DNA from 4 places in the Sphingobacterium sp. NPDC055431 genome. Region 3 is predicted to be linked to each of the others. Evidence: riboswitches for the same ligand, from Rfam matches in the RefSeq annotation. Region 3 holds a riboswitch; each other region holds the start of a gene.

Region 1 (7,552 bases), on a different contig from region 3:
CACTACAACATCTTCAGGTACCATAACCAATCTTTCGAATTTGAATTCTATTTGCTGAGCAACCGATCGGTCGAAGGTGCCGCGTTAATACCTGAAATTAGTAGCTTTGATTACTTCCTGATGATCAAACATTTTATCGACGAGGAGGATTTAGATGCTCTTTTAGAAAACATTAAGTCTATTCCGGAAGTTCTTTTAGTAAAAGAAATAGACCCAACAATATTGAAATCTAAAGAAAATCTGATATTTTAGCGGATTATTAAGATAGTGTATCTTATACACATAAACCTAATCATCTGCTTTAAGGGGAGAATAAAGCAGGAAATGACTTAATAGAGAATATAAATTTAAAATTTAATTTAAATGGATAAACTAAAAAAGCGGACCAAAATTGTTGCCACACTAGGTCCGGCTTCTTCAAAAAAAGATGTTTTAACCCGTATGATTGCAAAAGGGGTAGACGTATGTCGCCTTAACTTCTCACACGGTTCTCAGGAAGATCACTTAAAGGTAATCAACACAATCAACGAAATCAACCAAGAACACCCTTTCAACGTAGGTATTTTAGCCGATCTTCAAGGTCCTAAAATCCGTATCGGAAAAATGAAAGAAGGTGGTGCTATCCTTGTCAATGGAAGCACGGTAGAAATGACTACGCACGAACTTATCGGTGACGAAAAGAAAATCTACATCACTTATGACAACTTCCCTAACGACGTAAAAGAAGAAGAAATCATCCTATTGGATGACGGTAAACTGCAATTGCGCGTTCTTTCAACAAACCACTTGGACACAGTAACTTGTGAGGTTGTTCACGGGGGAATCCTGACTTCTAGAAAAGGTGTAAACCTTCCTAATACAAAAGTTTCTATCCCTTCATTAACAGAAGAGGATCTAGACAACTTGAACTTCGCCCTTGACCACGGTGCTGACTGGATTGCCATGTCTTTCGTGCGTTCAGCTGAAGACATCAAACAATGTAAGGAAATCATCAAGAAAAAAGGTTCACATGCTAAGGTGATCGCTAAGATCGAAAAACCTGAGGCTATTGACAATATCGACAGCATTATCGAAGCTACGGATGCGATCATGGTTGCTCGTGGTGACCTAGGTGTTGAACTTCCAATGGAAGAAGTACCAGGACTTCAAAAAATCATTGCTCAAAAATGTCGTAACCTTTCAAAACCGGTTATCATTGCAACACAGATGTTGGAAAGTATGATCACTACCCCTCGCCCAACACGTGCGGAGGTGAATGACGTTGCTAACTCTGTAATCGATGGTGCTGATGCTGTGATGTTGAGTGGTGAAACTTCAGTTGGTGAATTCCCAGAGATCGTAATCGAGACTATGGCGAAAGTGATCACCCATGTTGAAGCGACTTCATATCCGTACTACAGCGAAAAAGAGCAGTTAGGTACTGTTCCTGTAACGCGTATTCCAGATGCAATATGTAGCTCATCGATCTTCTTGGCAGAGAAAACCCATGCTTCTGCAATCGCTGTCATGACTTCTTCTGGCTATACTGCCATGGAAATCTCCAGCTACCGTCCTGATGCTGACATCTATGTCTTCACAGGTAACAAATCCTTGTTGCGTACGCTTAGCTTATGCTGGGGTGTGAAAGCATTCATTTACGAAAAATATGAATCTACTGATGGTACTATCCAAGATGTAAACTACTTATTGAGAGAACGTCACTTGGTAGAACCTGGCCAGATCGTAATCAACACTTCTTCTACCCCTCTTCATGAGAAAGGCAGAACGAACACCATCCGTGTTTCTGAAGTAAAATAATTACAAAACGATACAAAAAAAGAGCCTCAATGAGGCTCTTTTTTTGTATCGTCTATTTTCAAGCTATCTCTTGATTATTGGCGACTTGACGGTCGCTGAATCCTGTTTGACAATCCTAGAATGCTCGTCCAGCTTCTTTGTTCCCGGCATTTTCACCGACCCCTCACCTGACAGTTTTTTCTCCAAGATTACAGTATCATCATGCTCCTTCAGCACATCATGTGGAGTAACCATAAAGCCCTGTCTATTGCCCTTATAGGCATTGGGAATCTCTACTGATTTATTCATGGAATCCAACAAGGGGATCTTGAACTGCTTTAAACTATCCTTGGGATTAAGGTCAACCTTAAAATCTAATGGTTTCTTTTTTTGAATATTTTGATTATTTTCCGCAGAAGAAGGAATTGCCCAAATCAGGAATAAGAAGGAAATCAAGATGAAATTTTTCATAATCAGTATCTTAAGTCATTATTCTATAACAAAAGAAATCCTATTCTGCTAAAAAAGCTAAAAACTTGCTGTTAAATTGTGTTAAATGAGAAAATTAGCTGTTTTCCCTTATTACTTTTGTAACAAATGAAAAAAAGAAGTATTGCATTGATTATTTGGCTTATGTCCATTGCGCTGATCGGCGTAATGGCAATGCAGTATTATTTTGTGCGGGAATCCTTCATCAAGGAGTCCAAACTTTTTGATGAGGAAGTCAAGGCATCCCTTTCGGCCGTGGCCAATAAGATCGAGCGTCAGGAAATCTATGATTTCGCAAGGGAACAAGAACGACTTAACCAAGAGAAGTTCAGGATTGACCAGGAACGCATCCAAAAGAACGAGAAGATCCTTGCCTTGCAGGTGCAATACCAGGACAGCATCAAAACCTTGCAGAGAAGGGCTTTTGCCCATACCACCAGGTTCAACTTCCTGGAAAGAGAACTGAACCAACAGTTCCCGGCGGTACCCATCAGCAATGATTTCTACGAAACGTACCTAAAGAGAAAAGAATACAAGCACCTTGTGCGAATCACCTTGGAACAGGGCCTAACCTCCGACAATACCATTGGAGAGTTCACCAATGTGGAGGCCATCAAGGTCGTCCCTAGGGTTGCGCAGAAGGACGATAGCACCCGATACCTGATCCCCGTATTCAACCCACCTTCCACCGAAGCGATTGCTTACCAGATCAGGACCCTACCTCCGCGTTATGATTCCAAGACCCTGTCAAAGATCGAGGAACTCGAGATTAAGCTCAATAACCTGAGAGGACAGCGATTATCAGAGGCCGCAACACTATATGACACCATTGCCATGTTAGGAGGCAAGAAAAGCTCTGTAATCGCCGATGTAGCCATGGGTATGGAATTATCCAAAAGACCTTTGGCCGAACGTATCAACGGGAAGAAAACCGTCAATCTATTGATCCACGAACTCCGTGAAAGAGGAATAAAATCCTCCTTCGTCATGGAGATCAAGGATTTCAATAAGATGCCCGTTTTCCAAGGAGTCTATCAATTCAACAACGAGCAACTCAAGGAAGTCAATAATCCTTTGATCTATACCGCTAGACTATTCCAAGGAGACCGTGGCAATGCTCCTGGCGAGCTCAGCATACATTTCCCTAACAAGGGCGGAATTATTGCCGAGACCATGGGCTATTGGCTATTTCCGACCATCCTAGCCTTATTGGCGCTGTTGATCGGATGTTTTGCCTATACCTTGAGCATCATCTTCAAACAGAAGAAGATGTCGGAGATGAAAACCGACTTCATCAACAACATGACCCACGAGTTCAAGACGCCTGTAGCCACCATCATGATCGCCAGTGAATCCTTACGTGACCCTGAGATTTCCGCCGATGGCAAGCGTGTCAACAAATTGGCAAACATTATCTACGATGAGAATGTCCGTTTAGGCTCGCATATCGAACGCGTCCTGAACATTGCCCGTCTGGAGAAAGAAAACCTAAAGATCGAGCGCACCAATGTGCACATCAACTCCTTGGCCAACGCAGTCTTGGAGAGCATGCGACTACAGATGGACAAGGCAGAAGGCACCTTGAATATTGACATTTCAGCAGGCAATGATTTAGTGGTTGGCGATGAACTTCACCTTTCCAATGTGATGTTCAACCTGGTCGACAATGCAATTAAATACTCTCAAGAAAAACCAGAAATCACTTTTAAGACTTTTAATAGAGGGAACAGTATCGTAATATCAGTTGCAGACAAGGGAATGGGAATGACCAAGGACCAACAGGAAAAGATATTTGACCAGTTCTATCGCATACCTACGGGAAATATCCACAACGTGAAAGGCTTCGGTCTAGGGCTAAGCTATGTTAACGATATCATCAAAAGACTGAACGGAAAAATCTCCGTAAAAAGCGAAAAAGATAAAGGCACACAATTTGAAGTAACGCTTCCTTTAAAGGACGCATCCAAGGAAGTAGCATAACATAAGAAAGAGAAAAGTATGAATCAAAAGATATTATTAGCAGAAGATGATCCTAATTTGGGCGAATTACTGAAGGATTATCTTGAATTAAAAGGAAAATTTGACGTTGTGCTCTGTACAGATGGTCAAGAAGGAATGGATGCCTTCCGAAAGGAAGAATTCGACCTTTGCATCCTGGATGTCATGATGCCCAAAAAAGATGGCTTCTCCCTTGGAAAGGATATCCGCAAGATCAATCAGACGGTCCCTATCATCTATGCTACTGCAAAAGGCATGATGGAGGACAAAACCCAGGCCTTCGAACTAGGTGGTGACGACTATATCACCAAGCCTTTCCGTGTTGAAGAACTTTTATTGAGAATAAATGCGCTATTAAAGAGAGCTTCCAAGGACAAAGAAGAAGAAGTATCAGACAAGTTTGAGATCGGCGATTATTTCTTCGATTACACCAGTCAGATTATCTCCTACAAAGGTCAACAGCAGAAACTGTCTACCAAGGAGGCCGAGTTGCTTCGTTTGCTTTGCTTAAAGAAAAACGATGTCCTGACCCGCGAAGAAGCCCTGATCAAAATATGGCATGACGACAATTACTTTACCGGCCGAAGCATGGACGTATTCCTAAGTAAACTGAGGAAATACCTCAAAGAAGATCCAAACGTGGAAATCGTCAATGTGCATGGTAAAGGATATAAATTGTTGGTTAGCTAAAAAGACTTGAGACAATAGACATAAGACAGTAGACTGAAGATATGGGATAAATATCTGTCCAATTTCATGTCCTAAAGATAAAAATATTATTACCATAAGAAAGGGGAATAGTTTACACTATTCCCCTTTCTTATGGTTGTTTAAGGACCTCAGCTTTTCTATTGTCTTGTGTCTTTTGTCTGATAGTCTAAAGATTTTCCTTGGAAAATAAAAATCTTATCCATAACTTAGCCGACGCTTATAGAGAAAGGCAGAGGGACTAGACCCGATGAAGCCTTAGCAACCTGTCACTTGACAAGGTGCTACATTCTACCCCGATTGGGAAAGATAAGCTGGTTACAGGAATCCTAGGTAGCCTTCTCTTAGCAAAAAGACTTATTGGAATTTATTTAATTTAGTAGAGAACTATATGCTATTAACAAACAATTTAGGCTACCCACGTGTGGGTGCTTTCCGTGAACTGAAGAAAGCTAACGAAGCTTACTGGGCAAAGAAAATCAGCGCGGAAGAATTATTGCAGGCTGGACTTAAAATCCGTGAAAGCAATTGGAAGACTCAAAAAGATGCAGGTATCGAATTGATCCCATCGAATGATTTCTCATTCTATGACCAAGTCCTAGACTTATCTTTAACTGTTGGAGCTATTCCCGCTCGTTACAACTCCCTTTTGAACAAAATCGATCGCCAATATAACCTAGACTTATATTTTGCGATGGCTCGTGGTTTCCAAGAAGGTGGCGTTGATGTAACTGCCATGGAAATGACCAAGTGGTTTGATACAAACTACCACTATATCGTTCCTGAATTCGTGAAAGATCAAGAATTCAAACTGACTTCAGAAAAATTCCTAAGTGAATACAATGAAGCAAAACAATCAGGTATCGAAACTAAACCTGTCCTGATTGGCCCTATCACTTACTTATTGTTAGGTAAAGAAAAAGAAGCTGATTTTAACCGTATCGATCTAATCGACAGATTACTTCCAGTATACGAAGAGATCTTGGCTAAACTTGCTGATGCTGGCGCTAAATACGTGCAGATCGATGAGCCTTTCTTGGCTTTAGATATCGATGATGCTACCAAAGCTCTTTACGGAAAAGTATTCGAAAAGTTAGCTGCAGCTGCCAAAGGCATCAAATTAATCGTTGCTACATACTTCGAGGCATTAGGAAACAACGAAGACATTGCTGTTAACCTTCCTGTGCATGCGTTACACCTAGACTTAGTTCGTGGTGAAAACCAACTTGACACGATATTATCCAAAGTTCCTGCTTCCCTAACCCTTTCATTAGGTGTTGTTGAAGGCCGTAACATTTGGAAAAACGACTACGAAAACTCATTGAAAAAAATCAAACAAGCTGTTGATGCTTTAGGAAAAGACCGTGTATGGATCGCTCCTTCTTCATCTTTATTGCATGTTCCTTTTGATTTGGACAATGAGAACAATGAAGAGTCCCTACCTGCTGAGGTTAAAAACTGGTTAGCATTCGCTAAACAAAAATTAGCTGAGGTAAAAGACCTTGCAGTATTGGCTGAAGGTGAAGTTGATGCTGAAACACAAAAACGTTTCGACGCAAACAAAGAAGCTGCTGAAAGCCGCCGTACTTCTCCATTAATCCACAGACCAGAGGTTAAAAACCGCGTCAGCAACATCACTGATGAAGATGCTAAGCGTACTTCTACTTTCAACGCTCGTAAAGAAGCGCAACAAGCGAAGTTCAATCTTCCAGGATTCGCAACCACTACAATCGGTTCATTCCCACAAACTAAGGATGTTCGTAAATGGAGAGCTGACTTGAAAAAAGGTGCCATCTCTCAAGAAGAATACGATAAAGAAATCGCTGCTGAAACAGAAAGAACAATCCGTTTACAGGAAGATTTAGATATCGATGTATTGGTACACGGTGAATTCGAACGTAATGACATGGTGGAATACTTCGGTGAGCAATTAGCTGGATATGCATTCACACAAAACGGATGGGTTCAATCTTACGGTTCTCGTTGTGTTAAACCTCCAATTATTTTTGGTGATGTTTACCGTCCTGAAGACATGACTGTTCGTTGGTCTGCTTATGCGCAGTCTTTGACTAACCGTCCTGTAAAAGGAATGTTGACTGGTCCTGTAACCATCTTACAATGGTCATTCGTACGTAACGACCAACCTCGTTCTACAACTACATACCAAATCGCTTTGGCAATCTTGGACGAAGTTCAGGCATTGGAAAAAGCAGGTATCAAGATCATCCAAATTGATGAGCCAGCTATCCGTGAAGGACTTCCTCTACGCAAAGCTGATCAGCAGGAATACTTAGACTGGGCTGTACGTGCATTCCGCGTTTCTTCATCCAATGTTGATGACGATACACAAATCCACACGCACATGTGCTATTCTGAGTTCAACGATATTATCCAAGATATCGCTGCCATGGATGCTGACGTAATCACCATCGAGACTTCTCGTTCTCAAATGGAACTGTTAGATGCTTTCGCAGACTTCAAATATCCTAACGATATTGGTCCAGGTGTATATGATATCCACTCTCCACGTGTTCCTAGCACAGAAGAGATGGTTAACTTATTACGCAAAGCAAAAGCAGTA
Region 2 (7,552 bases), on a different contig from region 3:
AGATAAAACAGCTTTAAATTCTCTATTGTATTAATTGATAATACTTTGTATCTTTGCGTCCCCTCCTGCATGAAGCAACGGGGGATATGTTGAATACATAAATAAAGAAAAAACATGGCAACTAAAATCAGATTGCAGAGACACGGTAAAAAAGGAAAACCTTTTTACCACGTAGTAGTAGCAGACGGCCGTTCACCACGTGATGGTAAGTTCATCGAGCGTTTAGGTTCTTACAACCCAAACACTAACCCAGCAACTATCGTTTTGGATTTCGAAAAAGCGTTAGACTGGATGAACAAAGGTGCCCAACCTACTGACACAGTTCGCGCTATCCTTTCTTACAAAGGTGTTTTATACAAAAAACACTTACAAGGCGGTGTGAAAAAAGGAGCTTTTGATGAAGCTAAAGCTGAAGAACTTTTCACTAAATGGGCTGAAGGTAAAGATGCTCAAATCGAAGGAAAGAAATCAGGCTTAGCGAAATCTAAAGATGAGACTAAGAAAGCTGCTTTAGCTGCTGAAGCTAAGAAAAAAGAAGACAGAGCTGCTGCTATCGCTGCTAAAAACGCTCCTGTTGCTGAAGAAACAGCTACAGAAGAAGCAGAAGAAGCTGCTGATGCTACTGAAAACACTGAAGAAACTGAAGGATAATCTCTTCATAAAGTATTCAAAATGGCCGGATCATTCTATGAACCGGCTTTTTTGTTCCCATTTTATCTTGATTTTACATCCCTAAAATCCCAACAGAAAAAGAATTCCGTATTTTTGGAAATTAATTTGTGAATATGACGAAAGATCAATGTTTTTATATCGGTTATGTCAGTAAAACCCGAGGGTTGAAGGGTGAACTGCAACTGTTTTTTGAATTTGATAACTATATGGACCTTGATCTGGATGTAGTTTTCTTGGAGATGGACAAGAAATTGGTGCCATTCTTTGTAGAAAAGGTCAAATTTCACAATAACAGCACAGCTTATGTCAACTTTGAAGATGTTGACCATATTGACAAAGCCCAACCTTTATTGAGAAAGCAAATCTACCTGCCAAACGATAAAATGCCAGAACGTGATCCCGATGATTTTACCTATCATGATCTGGTAGGTTATACCGCCATTGAGGAAGACGAAGGCGAATTGGGCGAAATTACCCATGTCCAAGAGATGCCACAGCAATTTATCGCAACCGTAGATATCGATGGCCGAGACGCCATGTTTCCCCTTAATGAGGACTTCATCGTCGGCATAGACCCCGAAGAAAAGATTATCGTATTGAACCTTCCTGAAGGTTTGATAGATATGTACCTAGAAGATTAATAAGATATTTTGAAAAGAGAATGGGCGTTTCATAAACGCCCATTTTTTTATGATCATACCTTCTTCCATTCATTTATATGTCCCATCCATCCAACCCTGATTCCTTCTGATTCAATGCCATCCGCAAAGTTTTTTCTTGAAACATTTTGAGATTACCTTGCTATTGACGATATTAGCCCTCGCTTATAGAGAAAGGCAGAGGGACTAGACCCGCTGAAGCCTTAGCAACCTGACACCAGTCAAGGTGCTACATTCTACCCCCAAAATGGGAAAGATAAGCCAAAGAATCAGTGTTCACTGTGTTCTCTCTAAGCCTTAATATATTTTTATGAAAATCGTAGATCACATCAAGAACGCGAAAGGCAAGACCTTATATTCTTTTGAGCTGTTACCTCCTGCTAAAGGGCAGGGTATCCAAAGTATCTTCCAAACGATGGATGAACTGATGGAATTCAAACCTCCCTTTATCGATGTGACGTACCACCGTGAGGATTACCTGTACAAACAACATGCTAACGGATTGTTGGAAAGGGTATCCTATAGAAAAAGACCTGGTACGGTAGCCATCTGTGCTGCCATCATGAGTAAATATAAAGTTGATGCGGTTCCGCATCTGATCTGCGGTGGTTTCACCAAAGAAGAAACTGAAAACGCACTTATCGACCTGAACTTCTTAGGTATCGATAATGTATTGGTGCTGAGAGGTGATGCCAGAAAAGGTGATGCCGACTTTATCCCAACCGCTGGAGGACATGCTTATGCAACCGACCTATTGCGACAAGTGGTGGATATGAACGAAGGTTCCTACCTACATGAAGATATAGGCTCATCCGAAAAGACCAATTTCTGTATCGGCGTTGCCGGATACCCCGAGAAACATTTTGAATCACCTAACTTCAATACCGATTTTAAATGGTTGAAGAAAAAGGTAGAAATGGGAGCTGAATTTATCGTTACCCAAATGTTTTTTAACGTAGAAAAATATAAGGAATTTGTGACGAAGTGTAGGGAAAATGATATTCATGTTCCTATTATTCCGGGACTGAAGCCGTTGACAACCAAGAAGCAATTGATTACCCTTCCTCGGATTTTCCACTTGGATATTCCAGAAGACCTAAGCGATGCCGTGGAATCCTGTAAAACCAATGCGGATGTTAGGCGAGTTGGCGAAGAATGGCTAGTACAGCAATGTAAGGAATTAATAGACTTTGGAGTTCCAGTACTGCATTTCTACACCATGAGTAATCCTGGACCTACTAAAAATATCGTTGAAAAATTAGTGTAATTAAATTGACTAACTCTAAAATAAGAACAAAGGGCGGATGATTTCATTCGCCTTTTGTCGTTTATCATGAGGAGAGTTTTTTAACCAATATAGCAGTCTCATTCGAGACAGCTTCGAGACAGCTTCGAGAATGACTTGGATAAAATTCTATTCATTTTGCGAGTTTTCGGAATGTGGGTAAAACAAATCCAAATAAAGCTCCTGAAAATCCAGCAATGATAAGGCCTTTTTGGAAGAAAGAGAGCAGCCGTATTCCATGTTAAATAATGTTAATCACAAATGTGGGAGATAATTCTTTTTTAAATTTAAATCACATTTATTACCTACTATTATGAACTATAGCAAAATCAACAATCTTCTCGGCTGGCTATGTGCTGTTATTGCGTTTGTATTGTATGCATTCACTGTGGATCAATCCATCAGTTGGTGGGATACCGGTGAGTTTATTGCGGCATCGGATAAGCTGGAAATTGTACATCAACCTGGGGCACCCTTGTTTCTCTTGGTTCAGAACCTGTTTTCAAACCTTGCTCTTGGAAATAAGGAACATATTGCACTTTGGATGAATTTAGGTTCGGCATTTTGTTCAGCCTTGACCATTATGTTTTTGTTTTGGACCATTACAGCCTTGGCAAGAAAACTGCTTTTAGGAAAGTCAGAAGGGAATAGCCTCCAAAATCTGCAGATTTTCGCTGCTGGAGCGGTAGGAGCTCTGGCATATGCCTTTACAGATTCCTTTTGGTATTCTGCTGTGGAGTCAGAGGTCTATGCCATGTCTTCACTTTGTACCGCCATTGTATTTTGGTTGGCGTTGAAGTGGGAGAGAAGGGCAGATGAACCGGATTCCAATAAATGGCTATTGCTGATTGCCTATGTGATGGGACTATCCATCGGAGTTCATCTGTTGAATTTATTGACGATTCCAGCCATAGCACTCCTGATCTATTTCAGGAAGTCTAAGCAGGTGACCTGGAAAGGTGCAATTAAATCCTTTGCTTGGGGAGTTCTCGCCTTAGCCTTTATTCTTTGGGGAGTGATCCAATATTCTGTAAAGATAGCAGCAGGATTTGATCTCTTCTTCGTTAATACATTGGGTATGCCATTTGGTTCAGGCATTGTTCTGTTTGTCCTGCTCTTAGTTTCAGCAGCGGTTTTCGGCATTATGTATTCGATCAGAAAGAACAAGCCTATCCTAAATCTCTTGATTTTAGGTACTTGTTTGGTCTTTTTCGGGTTCACGTCCTTTAGTATGATAATAATCCGTGCTCAAACGAATATTACACTGAACAATAATGCTCCTGATAATGCATATTCCTTTTTGGGCTATTTGAGCAGGGAACAATACCAATCTGAACCCCTGTTTAAGGGACCGACCTTCAATTCAAAAATAACGGATGTTAAGGAATCCGTAGGTTATAGGAAGGATACCGAGCAATATGAGCAATATGAAAATGTCAAAGGCTATAAATACGACAAGGAAGTATTGTTCCCGAGGTTGTACAGCCAAAAGCATACTGAATTCTATAAACAATATTTGAATCTACAAGATGGGGAGGATCCAACCTTTCTGGATAATATGAAGTTCTTTTTCAATTATCAGGTAGGTCATATGTATTCCCGTTATTTCATGTGGAATTTCGTGGGCAGACAGAATGATACACCTAGCCAAGGCGAGTTGACTGCTGGCAATTGGATTTCAGGGATTGGTTTTTTGGATGAACTGCGTTTGCCGGGAATGGATGCCATTTCTGATCGTATGAAAGAAGATCCAAGTAGGAATACCTACTTCTTCCTTCCCCTACTGCTCGGATTTGCCGGCTTGATCTGGCAAGCAAAGCGAAGCAAAAGGGACGCCAGCATTGTTGGTCTATTGTTCTTCTTTACTGGATTAGCTATTGTGCTGTATTTAAATCAAACACCGCTACAGCCGCGAGAGCGTGATTATTCCTATGCAGGTTCGTTTTATGTATTTGCTATATGGATCGGTTTAGGAGTCCTGGGTTTGATTGATTTTATGCAAAAAAGGAGCAAACTTTCCATGAAGGCAATTACCTATTCTGCCGTTGGATTTGCTATGCTTGCTGGCCCTATATTGTTGGTCAAGGAGAATTGGGACGACCATGACCGTTCTGGTCGTCATATGACGAGGGAAGTGGCCTTGAATACCTTGAACTCCTGTGAGCCCAATGCCATATTGTTCACCTATGCTGATAATGACACTTTCCCATTATGGTATCTACAGGAAGTAGAGGGAATCCGGACAGATGTCAGGGTCTTGAATTATGGCTACCTAGGCTCGGATTGGTATGTAAAGCAGGCGATGGAGGGTGTCAATCAATCCAAGGCTTTGCCGATCGCATTCGACTTTAATAAAGTAAAAAAGGGTGTTCGTGACGTGATTCAGGTGGTTGACCTAGGAATTGAAGGCTATACAGATGTGGATCAATTGCTGGATGTGATGCTTTCGGACGATAATAGGAACAAGCTGGAAACAAGTGATGGCAGTTTTGTAAATGTGATGCCGACGAAAAAGCTCCAACTTAAGATAGATAAGGAGAAAGCCTTGAAAAATGCCAATATTCCAGCGGAATGGCAGCAGTTTATCCCAGAGCACATGCAATGGGAGCTCAAGGAAAATCTGGTGACCCGAGCAGACTTAAGCTTGATGTCCATTTTGGTCAATAACAATTGGGAAAGGCCAATTTACTTTGTCTCCTTGAGTGCACCGGCAATCTCCATGGGCATGGATAAATACCTTGCTTCAGAGGGCTTGGTCAGCAAACTGATGCCTGTAGATATGGGGCAGTCTTCAAATGGCAACGGACTGATCAATGCAGATAAGATTTACGATAATGCCATTCATAAATTTGAATGGTCCAATATTAATACGTTGAAGCATTTCGATGTTGATTCCAACCAATACTATGAGGGATGGATCTACCCTAATGTCTATACAGATGGTATGCAAGCCTTGGTTAATCAAGGAAAGTTAGATGAGGCAAGGGAATTGGCCTTGCAAGCCTATGATTTTCAACCGAGGGAGACCAAAAGCATGCGACAGACCTACTACAATACTGTACTTGTGGACACCTTGCTGAAGGTAAAGGAAGTCGATAGAGCAAAGATGTTGGCGGGTAGGCAATTGGAGGCCATTAAGGAAAATTTGGACTATCAATTGGCAATCTATCAAAAAGCAAAAAGGGGGTATGATTCCATTTCCATTCAGTTGGGATTGGCGGCATTAGACCAGTATGTTCCGATCTTGAAAGAATTGGGAGATGAACGGTTGATGGCTGAAGCCTCCCGAATGGACAAGAAATACAAGGCCGTGTGGTTGTAAAACTATCGGGCCATAAAAAAAGGACAAGAAATTTACTTGTCCTTTTTTTATGCCTTAAAACCAGATTATTTTTTAGACTCTTTAGCCCAAGAGTCTTTCAATGTTACTGTTCTGTTGAAGACAAGTTTATCTTCAGTTGTATTCTTGCTATCAAGGTTAAAATAACCTAAGCGGATAAATTGATATCCTTTTCCAAGCTCAGCATTTGCCAGATCAGGTTCAGCATAGGCTTTTTCAATGATCTGTAGGCTATTTGGATTGATAGAAGCTTTGAAGTCTTCGGCAGCAGCAGGATTCTCATCTTGGAACAGACGGTCATAAAGACGTACTTCCACTTCTTTGGCATGTGGTATAGAAACCCAGTGAATGGTTCCTTTTACCTTCATGCCTGATGTATCTTCACCAGATTTAGAATTAGGAACATATTCACAGTACACTTCCGTAATATTACCGTTTTCATCTTTTTTGAAATCAGTACAGGTTACGATATAGCCGTGTTTCAAGCGCACGGAAAGACCTGGCCCTAACCTAAAGAATTTCTTAGGAGCGTCTTCCATAAAGTCCTCACGCTCGATCCATAGTTCTTTAGAAAATGGGATTACCCTGCTACCCTCTCCACCTTCAACTTCTGGGTTGTTTTCGCCATGTAGTTCCTCAACCTTTCCATCAGGATAATTTGTGATGATTAATTTAATTGGGTCCAATACGGCCATTCTGCGCCAAGCTGTTTTGTTCAGGTCCTCACGGATACAGAACTCCAATAGGCTGACATCGATCATGTTTTCACGTTTTTGGATACCGATGCGTTCGCAGAAATTACGGATACTTTCAGGGGTATATCCACGTCTACGTAGGCCTGAAATGGTAGGCATCCTAGGATCGTCCCAACCTTCAACGAACTTTTCGTTTACCAATTGAAGCAATTTACGCTTGCTCATCACCGTGTAGTTCAGGTTCAATCGAGCAAACTCATATTGTTTAGATGGGAAAATCTCCAAACTGTTGATCAACCAATCGTATAATGGACGGTGCGGAATAAATTCCAAGGTACATACCGAGTGAGTTATCTTTTCGATGGAATCAGATTGTCCATGAGCAAAATCATACATAGGATAGATGCACCATTTGTCACCAGTACGGTGGTGGTGGGCATGTTTGATACGATAAATGATCGGATCGCGCATGTGCATATTAGGGCTCGCCAAGTCCACCTTGGCACGCAATACCTTTTCGCCATCTTTATATTTACCATCGCGCATCTCTTCGAAAAGTTTTAGGTTTTCTTCGATAGAGCGGCTGCGGTATACGGTCGGAGTTCCTGGAACGGTAGGAGTTCCCTTAGATGCAGCGATTTCTTCTGAAGTGCTGTCGTCTACATAGGCCAATTCCTTTTTGATCAATTCGACCGCAAAGTCGTAAAGTGTATCAAAGTAATCTGAGGTGTATAATTCCTCGGCCCACTGGAATCCTAACCATTGAATATCTTTTTTGATGCTATCTACGTATTCCACATCCTCTGTTACAGGGTTGGTGTCGTCAAAACGTAGGTTTGTTTTGCCATTGTACTTCTGCGCTAAAGAAAAATTTAGACAGATTGACTTAGCATGCCCAATA
Region 3 (7,552 bases):
CAAATACCAATAGGAAAATGCATTGAATCTCTTGACTAATTTATCCCCTTGATAGGCTTGGTAGGAGGATGCTTTGTAAGCGTCTGTTTTGTCATGGTCCGATTCCACTTGGGTCGTTCCATAGGCATTGTATGTCCTATACGACAATAGTGCCATGCTGCGGGCCGCCTTTAATCCGTTCAATCCAGCATCATCCCTTTGCTCTTTAAAGCTGGAATCTGCTTCGATCGCAAGCCTTTGGCTTTCATTGAATGCGATACCCCACGGTGAGAAAAACGCATTTGTTCCGATAGCAATCAGATTATGGATCTTTATGGTTTTGGATACCGTCCATTCCAAAGCTTGTTGACCGCCTAGAGATCCTCCAATCAAGGTGTTGATTTCTTGGATCCCTAGATGATCAGCTAATAGTCCATGTGCTTTAACAATATCTCTGATCGTGAACTGAGGAAAGTCCGAATAATAGGGTAGGTTGGTATCAGGGTCAATGGATAGGGGATTCGTCGTCCCATAATGTGAGCCCAGTACATTGGCACAGATAATGAAATAATCCTTATCGTTGAATAACTCATTTTCGCCAAATAATCCTGGCCACCAGTCAAAAACATCTGAATTTGCAGTCAATGCATGACATACCCAAATTACATTGGATTTATCCTCATTTAGCTTTCCATAGCTATGGTAGGCTATCTGTAGGTTTGCCAGTTTTTTACCACTCTCTAATTCGAAGTCTTGGCTATATCCGAAAGTCTTTACACTCATTCTCTTTAATTATCTTCCTCCTAAAAAATCAGTTAAGCCCCCACTTACTTGATTTTGTCAAATGCTTGTGTTAAGTCTGCTTTAATATCGTCGATGTGCTCGATACCCACCGAAAGTCTCAATTGACCTGGAGCAACTCCAGCTGCTTTCTGCGCCTCTGCACTCAATTGTTGGTGTGTCGTTGCCGCAGGATGGATAATCAGGGATTTCGCATCTCCTACGTTCGCCAAATGGCTGATCAATTCCAAAGAGTCAATGAACTCATTCGCCTTATCAACTCCACCTTTGATGGTAAAGGATAATACCGCACCATATCCGTTTTTCAGATATTTTTGTGCATTCTGATGGTATGGGTGGTTTTTCAATCCTGGGTAGCTTACTTGCTCTACTTGTGGATGTGCTTCCAACCATTGTGCGATTTCCAAGGTATTGTCAACATGGCGTTGAACACGAAGAGACAAGGTCTCCAGACCTTGTACCAAAAGCCATGAATTGAATGGAGATAGGGCAGGGCCGAAATCTCTTAATCCTTCAACGCGAGCGCGGATAGCAAATTGAATGTTCCCAAACGGTCCGCCTTCACCGAATACATCCGAGAATACTAAACCATGGTAACCTTCAGAAGGCTCTGAGAATTGTTTGAATTTACCATTTCCCCAGTTGTAGTTACCGCCATCGATAATCACACCACCAATACTCGTTCCGTGACCACCGATCCATTTTGTTGCCGATTCTACAACCACATTGGCGCCATGCTCCAATGGTTTGAACAGATAACCGCCAGCACCAAAAGTGTTGTCCACGATCAATGGTAGGTCATGTTTCTTGGCAACCGATGCGATACGCTCGAAATCAGGAATATTGTAACTCGGATTCCCAATCGTTTCTACATAGATCGCTTTAGTTTTATCGTCGATCAAGGCTTCAATTTTATCTGCATCCGAATCTTCAGCAAATCTTGCCTCAATGCCTAATCTCTTAAAAGAAACCTTGAACTGGTTATAGGTACCTCCGTAAAGATTTGATCCTGAAACAAAGTTTTCACCTGCCTCGAGGATATTGGTCAAGGCCAAGAATTGTGCTGCCTGACCAGAAGACACAGCTACAGCTGCCACACCACCTTCTAATGCCGCGATACGTTTTTCAAAAACATCCGTAGTTGGATTCATGATCCGCGTATAGATGTTTCCAAATTGCTTAAGGGCAAATAAATTCGCGCCATGTTCCGCATTTTCGAAAACATAGGAGGTAGTCTGATATATAGGTAATGCTCTGGATCCAGTTGTAGGGTCTACATCTTGACCTGCGTGCACTTGTAGTGTTTCAAATTTAAGATTTTTGTTGTCTGCCATTTTTATGTTGATTATTGATGTTAGTAAATTGAATATATGATTTCCTTTCTTGCTGTGCTATTGGTCGTCTGTACTCTATTATTTTTGCACTTTTTCCTCGTGCTCAAACATAGTGACGACTATCGCATTCGGGTAATGCAAATAATACAGCTGGAAATAAATTGAATGTTGAGATCTGTTGCTGGTTTTCCAACAAGATACACTAATTCCGATTTTGAAAATTTTGAAGTCATAGTCTATTTCATTTATATGCTCCTGGGCTTTATTGCCTCGGACAGGAATTGGCACCTTTTCAATCCTTATTGAAGGTTGCCAGTGGGTCATTGAGCCAGTCTCTCGCCACTTCTTTATAAATCAAGACCATCTTTTTAGAGAGGTAATGATTAGCGTACCACTATCGAAGTACTCCGCAAATATAGTTCACGAAATTTAATTTTGCAATCTTTTTCTGAAAAGTTTATTCTTTGGCAGATCCCATTACCACTTTTCCCTATAAAGACCAGGGCTTCAACCTTTGTTAGTCCCTTCTCTAACGTCGGTTGAAGCCCCAATATTTTTCTGATATATATTTCCGATCAACTAAAAGGTAGTTGTCTTCGCATCACGCATTTGAATGATTTTGTCTACCACGTAGCGTGTATTCCCACGCCATGGTAATACGCCATGATATTCCTTATAATGAAGGTCAAAGGCTTTCCCGCTATTTAGTTCCAAGATATGGAAAACTGAGTCGTTTTCAATGGAGAATTCAAATTCATTGCTCGAAAGACCGGTCCCGGTCTTTTGCGAACGGATCCCCTCTTGGATCAGCTTTCCTTCGTAGGTCTTGAATAAATTTCCCTTTTTTACCGCATAATTCAAAACGCCAGATTTAACGCCTTCTCCAAATACAAAATAATATTTGAAATAAACAAATCCAGCAAAAGCCAGAAATAGAATAAGTAAAAACCAGCTGATGAATTTCTTGAACTTTGAACCTTTAGTGCTAGGTTGTGGGTTAGTTGTTTCCATTTTTTTTGATTCAGTTTCTATTTGGTAACAAAAAGAATACCTAAAAATAAAAAAGGTTGGCGAATTTCCATTGCCAACCTTATATTTTTTTTAACCTAGTAGCTGCATCTCTGCATCGATTGCTTCCTTGGTCTTGTCACTTACCGGAACCAATGGAAGCCTAACATGGTCTTTGCCAATCCCTTTCTTTTCTAGGATATATTTGACACCAGCAGGATTTCCCTCAATAAAACAAAGGTCAATGATCTTCAATAATTCCAAGTGAATGGCCCTTGCTTCCACATAGTTTCCTTCGCGACATAGATGTGCCAAGGCTGAAACTTTGGTAGGGTAGGCATTGCCGACAACCGAAATGATTCCGGCCGCACCCATCGCCATCATAGGCAATGTAACGGGGTCATCCCCAGAAATCAGGAGAAAGTCCTTTGGTTTATCTCGAAGGATCTCACTGAACTGTGCAAAATTCCCCGATGCTTCCTTGGTCGCTACAATATTTTTAAAACCCTTGGCCAAACGAACGGTAGTCGCTGGACTTATATTGCTGCCCGTCCTTCCTGGTACATTATAAAGGATAATAGGAAGTTTAGATGCCTCCGCGATTGCTTTGTAATGCTGATAGATGCCTTCTTGTGTTGGTTTGTTATAGTATGGAGAAACCGAAAGGATCGCAGCATAGTCAAGGATCTCAAAGTTCTTGATCTGTTCCACGATTTCATAGCTGTTGTTTCCACCAATTCCAGCTACCAATGGAATACGCTTATTAACGTGCTTCGAAGTAAATTGCCACAGCTTCTTTCGTTCATCTTGGGTTAGGGTAGCTGTTTCTCCAGTGGTACCCAATGAAACCAAATAATCAATGCCACCTTCAATCTGAAAATCTATCAGATTGCCGAGGCTTTCGTAATCTACTGTGCCGTCTGCGTGAAATGGAGTGACTAATGCCACTCCCGCACCTTGAAGCTCGTTCATCGTTTATGTATATTTATTTATTTTATTCTTATTTATTGATCATCGCCAGCAGCTGAACATCCGAGATCATCGGAACCTGAAGTTTTTCTGCCTTCGCTAATTTCGATGGTCCCATTTTGTCTCCTGCCACCAGATAGTTCAGTTTTGAAGAAATACTGCTCAACATCTTTCCGCCATGCGACTCAATCAGTTCTGTCAATTCTTCCCGCGAATGGTCCGCAAATACGCCCGATATCAAAAAGGTTTTGCCCAAGAGACTATCGCTAGCTAATAACACTTCCTTTTCTTCAATCTCAAACTGTAAACCCATGGCCTTTAGTTTTTCGATCTCTTCCCAATGCTCTGGATTAACCAGATAGGCATTGATGCTTTCGGCTATGCGCAAGCCTATATCCTGAACAGAAAGAATTTCATCTACGGTAGCAGCACGGATCGCATCGATGTTTTTGAAATGCTGCGCCAATTTCTTGGCTACGGTCTCACCGATATGTCGGATGCCCAAACCAAATAATACTTTCTCAAAGGGCTTATTCTTCGATTGCTCGATACCTTTCAGCATATTGTCTATGGACTTTTGCCCGAATCTTTCTATGCCGACCAGTTCAGGCTCCCTATCTTTTAGGGTATAGATGTCCGAAATTTTTCGGATCAATCCTAGCTTGAAGAACGTTTCGATGGTTTCATCGCCTAAGCCTTGTATATCCATCATCTTTCTGCCGATGAAATGTTGCAGCTTTCCTACGATCTGCGGTTTACAGCCATCCTCATTCGGGCAATAATGAACTGCTTCGCCTTCTTCCCTGATCAAGGTTGTGCCACATTCTGGACATTGAGTAGGGTATTCAAATGGTTTAGCTCCGTCGTGACGCTTTTCAACGTTTGCTGAAATAATCTTTGGAATGATCTCGCCGCCCTTTTCTACAAAGACCGTATCATGCTCGTGCAAGCCCAGTCGCTCGATTTCATTGGCATTGTGCAGTGAAGCCCGCTTTACTGTTGTTCCAGCCAACAGGACTGGTTTCAGGTTCGCTACGGGAGTCACCGCCCCTGTTCGCCCAACTTGATAGCTGATGCTGTTCAAGATCGTTTCAACCCGCTCCGCTTTAAATTTATAGGAAATTGCCCAACGCGGAGATTTTGCCGTAAAGCCCAATTCTTCCTGTTGTGCAAAGTCATTTACTTTGATCACGATTCCGTCGATCTCATAGGAAAGTTGGTGTCTGGCCTCATCCCAATGATGGATAAATTCCAGTACTTCCTCGATGGAATTGCACAGTCTACTATGTTCGCAAACTGGAAATCCCCATGATTTCACTTCCTCAATGCTATGCCAGTGGTCGTGGAATAATTTGTTTCTGTTATCACAGTACAGAAAATAAAGGAAACAGTCCAATGGTCTTTTTGCAACCTCCGAGGAGTCCTGTAACTTGATGGTTCCAGAAGCAAAGTTCCTTGGATTGGCATAGGTCTGCTCTCCATTTTCTTCCCTTTCTTTGTTCAACCTCAAAAAGGCCGATTTATGCATAAAGATCTCCCCACGGATATCGAAGCTTTCAGGATAGTCGCCTTTCCTCAGTTGATGCGGTATGCTGCGGATGGTCTTCACATTGTTGGTCACATCATCACCTTGGGTTCCATCCCCGCGGGTGACAGCCTGGACCAATTTTCCATTTTCATATGAAATAGAAATGGAAAGACCATCAAATTTCAATTCAGCAACGTATTGAACCTGATCACCAACTACCTTCCTGACCCTGTTGTCAAAGTCTTTTAACTCCTGTTCGTTATAGGTATTGCCCAATGACATCATTGGCCATTTATGACGAACCGTTTGGAATCTTTGTGTGATATCTCCGCCAACTTTTAGGGTAGGGGAGTTCGGATCTCTGAATTCAGGATATTGGAGTTCCAACGCTTCCAGTTCCTTTAATTTATGGTCAAAATCGTAATCGGAAATGGAGGGTTGCGCTAAAACATAATATTGATAATTATATTCGTTCAGCTCACGTGTAAGTTCTGTTATCTTCGCTTGAATATCAATTGACATAGACCACGAAAATACAAAATATATTAAGGGTAAAATAATTTAAAACAAAATTTGGCTACTCCCGTAATGTGTTGCTAAACAATGAAAATTATATGGGAAAAGATAATTCAGGACTTTCGCGATTAATGGAAATTATTTTCATGAAGGTCGCTGTATTTATGGATTTTATTCATGTAATAATCCCAAATAATGGAGTTCTTATATTGTCCTTTTTTGTTCTCTTTTTGTGCATATTTCTTTCTTTTCTTTGCTGTTTTGAAGAAATTCTTGAAAAAATACTGATGACCACGGCTGACAGCCCAAGCATCCGCCGTTTTTCCATCAAAAAGAAACTTGATTAAAGCAAAAAGATCCCACCATAATCGTAAGGATATTTTCCAAATCCCAGCAGCAACCGATAGGTTCTTTTGCATCATGACCAAATTGTTCCGGAAGTTGAGATAGGTCTTCTGCGGATTGCTGGTTTTTAAGGTTCCTCCGCCCACATGGTAGACAATGGAATCTGGACAATAGCCCACCTTGTAGCCCATTCGCTTTAATCTCCAGCAAAGATCGATTTCTTCAAAATGTGCAAAGAAATCAGCATCAAATCCTTCTGCTTCTTTCCAAGCCTTGGATTTAATGAACAGTGCGGCACCTGTCGCCCAGAACACCTCTTGGGCATCATTATATTGGCCTTGGTCTTTTTCAACTTTATCCAAGATCCGCCCTCGACAGAATGGAAATCCAAAATAATCAATATAGCCTCCGGCAGCGCCTGCATGCTCAAATTCCCCCTTGCTATGATATGCCTGAATCTTAGGTTGACAGGCTACCAATAATGGGTCTTGCTCCATATATGCGATGACTGGTTCAACCCAGTTCTCTGAAACCTCTACATCTGAATTCAATAGGATGTAATAATCCGCTTCCACTTGCTTCAAGATTTCATTGTATCCGCCAGCAAAACCTAAGTTCTCGCTGTTGCGAATGATCTTGAACATGGGGAAGTTCTCCTCCACATAACTAATGGAATCATCGGTCGATCCATTGTCGCCGATAATAAACTCTATATTTGGGTATGTACTATTAAATACCGAAGGAAGGAATTTCTCCAAGAAATACTTCCCGTTCCAATTTAATATGACAACGGCAACTTTCGGGTAATTTGACATTTAATTTCTTCTTTTACGCTTCCATCTACGATGGGACCATAACCAATAGGCAGGTTCGGAACGGATGATTTCTTCCGTAAACCTATTATGGATATGGGTAATCTCATGTTCTGGATAGGCATCTGGATTTTCCACCAAGGTGGTAAACTTACAGCTGTAATATCCTCTTTTCTTCTTTCTCCTGACCTCACAGAAAACCACCGGAAACTTCGTCAATCGTGAAATACGCTCGGCACCTGTATAAACCAAGGTGTCTT
Region 4 (7,552 bases), on a different contig from region 3:
GAGCTTACTTTTGGGTAATTCACCATGGATTGATTTATCTAAAGGAAAGCATGTTCAAATCATTATTCAGGAAAAAGATTCAGGTACCTAGTCATGATGAAAATTGGCAGGTTTATTTTTCTAGGATCAATAACCAGGTTACCTCTGTCATCGTAGATATCAATGTAGCTGAAATTGCCCCTATAAATTCCTTGTCGGAAGTTTTTTATCTGATTATCCCATTTGACTATGCCAATGAGGAAGGCTTGCCTACCATAGAAAGTTATAAGCTAATCAATGAAGTTGAAGATAAGATTTCGGATTTGATCGTACGGTATGGAGAGAATATGTTGCATGTCTCAACCTTGACCATGAATTCAGAACGATTACAGATGTATTATTGTCATAAGGTAGAAAATAGCAAAGCCTTTCTTTCACAATTAGACAAGGATTTTGGTGAAAAATTAACCTATCAAATTGACCATAGACATGATCCCAATTGGAGTGATTATTTCAATTTGGCGTATCCATTGCCATTCCAGATGGAAATGATCAAGAACAGAATTGTGCTGAGGCAGTTGACCGAAGCAGGGGATGACCTTAAAGAGTCCAGGAATGTCCATCATTACCTAGATTTCAGGGAAGAAAAGGATATGGATGAGTTTCTCCAATTTGCGGAAAGCGAACGCTTTGTTCTCTTTTTGAAAGAGAAACGGGATGAATTATGGAAATTAGGGATATCCAGGCAAGACTATGTAAGCTATGAACAGATTGACGAATTATGTCTTCCGATATGGGAGAAAGCTAAATCCTTCAATGGAATCTATAGTGGCTGGGAATCAGAGGTAATCAGAACAAAAAATCAATAAGAACTAGACGCAACATATATGTTTATTTATTTTAAGAAAATTGAAGAGGCGAGTTTTTCAGCGGATCATTTGCAAAATCCTGTGAATCCGGGAAATCAAATGATTTTGGTGTTTTATAGATCATATTTTTCTACCGCATTCTATACTGGTTATTCCAAGAATGCTGCTCCTAGTTATTATGATCGTGTAACCGATAAGTTTATCCCAAAGCGGAAATGGTCCGATGGGATGAAAAGCTATGTAAAGGAATGTGAACCACATATACGTCAGGCCCCCTTCCGACTGAAGCCAACGATTTTTGGTTATATCTTTATTCTAGCTTTTATTGGATTTTTTGCTTATTTAGTATATGATACGGTGAAGCCGAATCCATACCAGCAAGAGCGAGTTTCCAAGTTATCCGAACCTATGCATGGCGGAGATTTGTATTTTGGCAGGTTTACGGAAAAGAACCCGGGTACAGGCGCTCCAAAAAGTTCGGGTTTTAGTTGGTTTAAGGTAATGGATGCAGGTGAAGGAAGCTTGTTGATAGCTAAAGGAAGGGAAAAAAGTACTACTGCTAAAACTTCTATGGAAATGAATAGTACGGATTTTGACACGGAGACTGTGCCAATGAAATTAATAGGACAGGAAAGCTATCAAATCGACCTGGTTTCTGAAGACGGTAGTTTAGAAGTTAGTTTGACCGAGAAAAAATAATATATGGGAATAAAAGAGGGTATAACTGCAAAAAAGGTGATCAAGATATTTATTATTTGCATTATTGTTGGCTTCTTTCTGTTTGTACTTGCTATAATTCAGACCGTTAAGACCAAGTCTACCAACATCAGTAAAAAAGCACCATATAAGGAGGTTTTGGGCAAGGAATTGGTAACAAATAGACCAGTGCGATTGTTTATGGAGCAAACCCCTACAAAAAAGGATTATCCTTATGCGATGTCTGATACCAATCAAACTTCTTGGAAGTCCTATACAGCTATGTTGCAAGCCGAAGAACCTGTCATCAAACTGAGCGATTCGGTTGAGGCCAATGCCAAGTTAGTTTTTGATAAAGCTGTCATGTATACCAATGGGGTTTCTGGTTCATCTTATCCCAGACTGTTTGGGACCTTGACGAGTTCAGATGGAAAAACCTATAAGGTTGAATTTCGTTGGGGTGAATATGATTACAATTATCCCTGGAAAGTCAGTCAAAAAGGCTATTTATTTGAATTGGCTCCTTGGCAAAATGAAAAAGATACAGCCCACTATTATTTGCCAAATGCAGAATGGTGGTAGGTTAGGAGATTTAAGACATAAGACACAAGAGCTTTAGTAATCTAATGCCTTTTATCCAAAAGGCTGATTAGATGAATTAAAGAGAATCGAACAGAATCTTGCTATTATTCAGAGTTGGAAGTGAGAAAATAGAAGGTTTACACTTCTGAGGTCTTATGTCTATGGTCTTATTTCTCTAATAAATGTTTAATCTTAGGGAATATCAGTTTAAACCAGAAGGTATAGTCTTGTGGGTTTTTCTTGAGGTCATTTTCGATTTGAGCAACACTGCTATATTTTAGAGCTTGAACTTCATCTTGATTTGGGTTTGGGATATCCTCATTGAAATTACCGATGAAGATGTGGTCAAATTCATTTTCCCAAAGGCCATTTTCTAGGTGTTCTTCATAGCTCAGCTGGAAAACCTCTTTGATGTCTATGTGGATTCCCAGTTCTTCAAAAGTTCGTCTCTTGGCAGCTTCTATTGTTGTCTCATTAGGTCGAGGATGTCCGCAGCAGCTGTTGGTCCATAGTCCGGGGCTGTGGTATTTTGAATCCGCACGTTGTTGTAATATCAGATTACCTTGATCGTCCAAAAGGAATACAGAGAAAGCACGATGTTTTCGGTTTTGAAGGTGAGCCTCTTGTTTTTCCATTTGGCCAATTTCATTGTCCTGTTGATCTACCAATATCACAAATTCTTCTACAGTCATAGTCTAGATTTAGGGTATTCTCCTAAAATAAGGAATTATGGCTATTTAACCTAAAAAGCCTGAGGAAGATCTGCGATAAACTGATCTATGACTGATTCAGCTGTTGCCCAGGAGGTCACTATCCGTACCACGGCCTTATCACTATTTAACTTCTGCCAAACATAGAATTCATATTTTTTATGGAGTTCTTTTATGGCGGAATATGGAAGGATAGGGAAGATTTGGTTGCTAACGGGTTTGCTAGAGAATTCAAAGCCTCTGGATTGGAATGCATCAGCTATTTTAGCGGCCATTTGGTTGGCATGTTTTCCTAGGTCAAAAAACAGGTTGTCTTCAAACAGTGCGTAGAATTGTGCCCCTAAGATTCGACCTTTAGCCATTAGAGCTCCTTTTTGCTTGATATAGTAATCGAAACCATGAGCGAGTTCTTTGTTTTTGAATACAATGGCTTCACCTAATAATCCAGCATTTTTTGTTGCCCCGATGTAGAATACATCTGCAAGAATTGCTAAATCTTCGATGTTCAGGTCAGCATAGGCTGAAGTCAGTGCAGTAGCCAGCCTAGCACCGTCTACAAATAATATCAATCCATTTGATTTACAGAATGAGGAGATTTCTACCAATTCTGCTTTGCTGTAGATGCTTCCGATTTCTGTGCACTGCGAAATATAGACCATAGCAGGTTTGACCATATGGTTGTCGGTATGGTAATCTAGGGCAGCTTGTATTCCCGGAATGGAAATTTTACCATCTTTGTTGGGGATACAATTGATTTTGTGTCCTGTATTTTCAATGGCACCAGTTTCATGGACCTCAATATGTCCGGTATCGGCAGCAATCACGGATTCGTATGGTTTAAGGAGATGGCTAATGACCAGCATGTTTGCTTGGGTACCTCCAGAAACAAAATAGATCTCAGCATCTGGATTGTTGATTCTTTTTTTGATGAAAGATTTTGCTTTTAGGCTGAGGTTATCTTCCCCATAACCGGCTTCCTGATCAAGATTGGTTTGGGATAGAAGGTTTAATATATTGGGGTGAGCACCCTCACTATAATCGTTTTTGAAGCTTATTTTAGATTGCATGTGTAAATATAATCGTTTTCGCAATCGGATGGAATAAAATAAAAAAAGGATTGATCAAATTGACCAATCCCTTTGTGGTTGTATAATTATTCGTTTATTTTCCAAACATTCCAGCAAGGCTATCCAAGATGTTGCCTTTAGCACTATTGTCGTTTTTCTGGTCGAAAAACTGTCCAACTAAATCACCTAAACCACCTGCAATATTAGGTTGTGATGAGCTAGCAGTGCTAGAACCACCGCCTCCTAATACGCTTCCGATCAAATCACCGATTCCGCCTCCTGAAGCACCGGCATTTGACGAGCCACCTCCAAGGATGCTTCCTAAAAGGTCTCCAATCCCTCCGCCGCCAGTTCCAGCGTCAGCTTGTTTCTTTTTACCTAAATAACCCATTACCAAAGGAGCCAATAGTGCTAAAATGCCACCGATTTTCCCCATGCTAATTCCTGATTTTTCAGAAAGGGATTGTTTTACCGTATCGGTGTTGCGACCAAAGATGTGATTTACAATTTTATCTTCATCTTCTGTTGGTCCTTGATTAAATAATCCTGCTAGGTTATCGAATATCCCCCCAGAGTGGTTATCCAATGCTTTTTGTATGCCTTGAGCTTGTTCAGGGCCCTTTTGCGCATTGTAATTCAAGGCAGACATCATCAATGGGATAGCTGCAGAAACAACCCATTGGGTTTGGTTTTTATCAAGTCCTAATTTTTCTGATATTCCTTCAGTAGCTTGTGAACCAATGCTTCCTGAAATTAAGTCACTAATGTTCATATTGTAGATTGTTATTGTTTATAAATGTTATTTTTATAACTCAAATATATTGCCAATTTTACTAGTATGAAAAAAATATGTTCAAACATCTTTGCGCTTACGGTTCTTTTGTTCTATGGTTGCAATAACCCATCGAAAAATGAAGAAGGAGTGCAAGTCGAAGACGTGAAATTATCCCTTGAATTAGCACAGGAAATTTATGCCATGCCGACCCATTGTATTGAGGTGGAGTATCCCAATAAGTTAGGCCAAGTCTTGGGGTCAGGAGCTGATCTTAAATCGCCCAAATCCCTTCGGCCTGTCTTTTATGGATGTTTTGACTGGCATTCCTCTGTTCATGGTTATTGGTCAGTAATAAAATTGCTGAAGGCATTTCCTGAACTAGATAAAGAAGGGAATATGAGGAAAGTGTTGAATAGCCATATTACGCCTGAGAATGTGCAAACTGAAATTGCTTTTTTCAATGACAAGAACAATTTAGGGTTTGAAAGGACTTATGGTTGGGCTTGGCTGTTCAAGTTGCAAGAAGAACTGGCAAATTGGGAAGATGAGGATGGGCAGCGCTGGAAAGTGGCTTTACAGCCATTAGTGGATCTGTTGGTCAAGCGATATATCGAATATCTCCCAAAATTGGTATACCCAATTAGGGCGGGACAACATGATAATTCGGCCTTTAGTTTATCGCTTTCTTTGGATTATGCCAATTCCGTAGGGGATGAGGCCTTTAAGAAATCCATTCAAGAAAACTCAATGCGTTTGTTCCAAAACGATAAGAATTGTGATCTGGCCTATGAACCGAGTGGATATGATTTTCTTTCCCCATGTTTAGAAGAAGCTTATTTGATGAGTAAATTGATGGAAAAGAATGAGTATTTAACGTGGTTGAAAGGATTTATGCCAGGATTGTTTGACCCTTCCTTCGAATTGAAACCCGAAATAGTTAAGGATAGGACGGACGGTAAATTGGTTCATTTGGATGGTTTGAATTATAGCCGAGCAGCATGTCTTTCCGGCATCAGTAAAATCGATGGAAGTTTGAAGCATTTAAAAGGCAATGCTATAGAACATTTTAACTTCTCCATAGCTAACTTAAGTGCTGAAGACGACTATATGGGAAGCCATTGGCTAGGAACGTTCGCACTGTACGCGATAGGGAGGTTTTAGGGATAGTATTGAGATGTGAGATATGAGTATTGGGATATTAACCGTACTGACTCATTTTTATTGTATTGAGATGTGAGATATGAGTATTGAGATATTAACCGTACTGACTCATTTTTAAAGTATTGAGATGTGAGTACAAAGGTATTAACCTTTATATCTCACATCTCAGATCTCATATCTCACATCTCCCTAACCTAACATAAAGGAATTAATTTATTTTCAGATAGTTTCACTGGGACACTTTGGATCTGGGTAAAGCCGTCTTCCGTACTGATTATGGCTGACAGATCGATTCCGCGATTGGATAGTGCGGAAATCAATGCAGTCCTAAAAGCTGTTTTGTTTGCACCCCAATTGGATTTTACCAAATCATTGTTCAATACAACTAATTCGTTGGTGGAATAGTGGTGGAATTTCTCCACTAGGTGCTGGTGTAAGGGTTTTGTTGTGTTCGACATACAATTAATGTTTAAAGGGTTTAACCATAATTGCATTCAGAGGCGTCTTAAAAGACTTTGCAATATTCGTTTATTTTGGCTTGTTGCCCGTATCGATTTACCACCGCGGTGTCTGTCACTCGGTTGGTATTGCATCTGCAATTCTGAATACTCTACAAACTTAGTAGATTATATTTTAATATGCAAGTGTCAAATAAAAATTTTCTATAATTCTTTTCTCAGGCGGGCAACAGGGATATTCATGGCCTCGCGATATTTTGCAACTGTCCTACGGGCAATGGAATAGCCTTTTTCTTTTAAAATCTCTGTTAGTTTCTCATCTGCCAGAGGTTTTCTCTTATCCTCATTGGCGATGCATTCTTCCAAGATTTTCTTGACTTCCTTGTTGGAAACCTCTTCACCGGACTCAGTCTGAATGGCTTCAGAGAAGAAAGATTTTAAAAGGAAAGTGCCAAATTCGGTTTGGACATACTTGGAATTCGCAACACGGGAAACCGTTGAAATGTCCATTTCGATCTTGTCGGCAATATCCTTCAAGATCATAGGTTTCAGCATTCTGTCATCACCTGTTAAGAAATAGTCATATTGATATTCCATAATGGCATTCATGGTTTTCAACAAAGTCTGCTGTCTTTGTTTGATGGCGTCGATAAACCATTTTGCAGAGTCCAGTTTCTGTTTAACAAACTGAACGGCCTCACGCATTTTCTTGTCGTTCTTTTCGGCTTTTTCGTAATGTTCAAACATTTCCTGGTAGGAGCGGGACACACGAAGCTCTGGTGCGTTCCTGCCATTTAAGGTCAGGTGCAGGACACCGTCGTTGTTGGAGATATGGAAATCTGGGATAATCTGCAATTGCTTACCAGCAACAGCTCCTGAATCGCCTGGTTTAGGATTCAGTTTTAAGATTTCGTTTACAATTTCTTTAAGCTCTTCGGAGTTTACTCCCAATTGCTTTTCGATTTTATCGTAATGTTTTTTGGTGAATTCATCCAAGTAGTTCTCTACAACCAATTGGGCCTGTTGAATTATTGGATTATTTTGATCTTTCTTACGAAGTTGTATGCTCAAGCATTCCTGAAGATTTCTGGCGCCAATTCCCGCTGGGTCAAAGGTTTGAACAATTTTCAGCATCTCTTCAACCTCATCTTCTTCAACGATGACATTTTGGGAAAAGGCTAGGTCGTCGATCAGAGAAAGGATAGGTCGGCGCAGATAACCATCATCATCCAAGGAACCGATGATTTGTTGGCCT

Evidence for each region. A riboswitch is a leader RNA that binds a small molecule or an ion and turns the genes downstream of it on or off. The one in region 3 is predicted to bind S-adenosylmethionine.
Region 1: linked by a shared signal. The riboswitch ahead of metE (5-methyltetrahydropteroyltriglutamate--homocysteine S-methyltransferase) and the one ahead of ACWIB3_RS05065 (O-acetylhomoserine aminocarboxypropyltransferase/cysteine synthase family protein) in region 3 are both predicted to bind S-adenosylmethionine.
Region 2: linked by a shared signal. The riboswitch ahead of ACWIB3_RS13765 (methylenetetrahydrofolate reductase) and the one ahead of ACWIB3_RS05065 (O-acetylhomoserine aminocarboxypropyltransferase/cysteine synthase family protein) in region 3 are both predicted to bind S-adenosylmethionine.
Region 4: linked by a shared signal. The riboswitch ahead of ACWIB3_RS15660 (5-oxoprolinase) and the one ahead of ACWIB3_RS05065 (O-acetylhomoserine aminocarboxypropyltransferase/cysteine synthase family protein) in region 3 are both predicted to bind S-adenosylmethionine.

What each region holds. Positions count from the first base shown of each region.
Region 1 is NZ_JBSHLH010000011.1:100,194-107,745, forward strand. It holds gene ACWIB3_RS11635 (IPExxxVDY family protein) at 1-252, shown strand, start outside; gene pyk (pyruvate kinase) at 364-1,797, shown strand; gene ACWIB3_RS11645 (hypothetical protein) at 1,861-2,247, opposite strand; gene ACWIB3_RS11650 (sensor histidine kinase) at 2,374-4,245, shown strand; gene ACWIB3_RS11655 (response regulator transcription factor) at 4,264-4,953, shown strand; SAM riboswitch class I at 5,189-5,287, shown strand; gene metE (5-methyltetrahydropteroyltriglutamate--homocysteine S-methyltransferase) at 5,363-7,552, shown strand, end outside.
Region 2 is NZ_JBSHLH010000015.1:107,277-114,828, forward strand. It holds gene ACWIB3_RS13755 (30S ribosomal protein S16) at 115-651, shown strand; gene rimM (ribosome maturation factor RimM) at 786-1,313, shown strand; SAM riboswitch class I at 1,494-1,594, shown strand; gene ACWIB3_RS13765 (methylenetetrahydrofolate reductase) at 1,642-2,598, shown strand; gene ACWIB3_RS13770 (glycosyltransferase family 117 protein) at 2,930-5,938, shown strand; gene ACWIB3_RS13775 (glutamine--tRNA ligase/YqeY domain fusion protein) at 6,004-7,552, opposite strand, start outside.
Region 3 is NZ_JBSHLH010000003.1:115,166-122,717, forward strand. It holds gene ACWIB3_RS05060 (homoserine O-acetyltransferase family protein) at 1-762, opposite strand, end outside; gene ACWIB3_RS05065 (O-acetylhomoserine aminocarboxypropyltransferase/cysteine synthase family protein) at 807-2,114, opposite strand; SAM riboswitch class I at 2,357-2,470, opposite strand; gene ACWIB3_RS05070 (hypothetical protein) at 2,694-3,125, opposite strand; gene dapA (4-hydroxy-tetrahydrodipicolinate synthase) at 3,216-4,094, opposite strand; gene ligA (NAD-dependent DNA ligase LigA) at 4,123-6,141, opposite strand; gene ACWIB3_RS05085 (glycosyltransferase family 2 protein) at 6,264-7,295, opposite strand; gene ACWIB3_RS05090 (lysophospholipid acyltransferase family protein) at 7,296-7,552, opposite strand, start outside.
Region 4 is NZ_JBSHLH010000020.1:42,042-49,593, reverse strand. It holds gene ACWIB3_RS15695 (DUF695 domain-containing protein) at 51-848, shown strand; gene ACWIB3_RS15690 (hypothetical protein) at 867-1,547, shown strand; gene ACWIB3_RS15685 (hypothetical protein) at 1,551-2,126, shown strand; gene idi (isopentenyl-diphosphate Delta-isomerase) at 2,294-2,818, opposite strand; gene ACWIB3_RS15675 (threonine aldolase family protein) at 2,869-3,903, opposite strand; gene ACWIB3_RS15670 (DUF937 domain-containing protein) at 3,998-4,675, opposite strand; gene ACWIB3_RS15665 (DUF2891 domain-containing protein) at 4,742-5,839, shown strand; gene ACWIB3_RS15660 (5-oxoprolinase) at 6,034-6,297, opposite strand; SAM-I-IV-variant riboswitch at 6,359-6,453, opposite strand; gene rpoN (RNA polymerase factor sigma-54) at 6,502-7,552, opposite strand, start outside.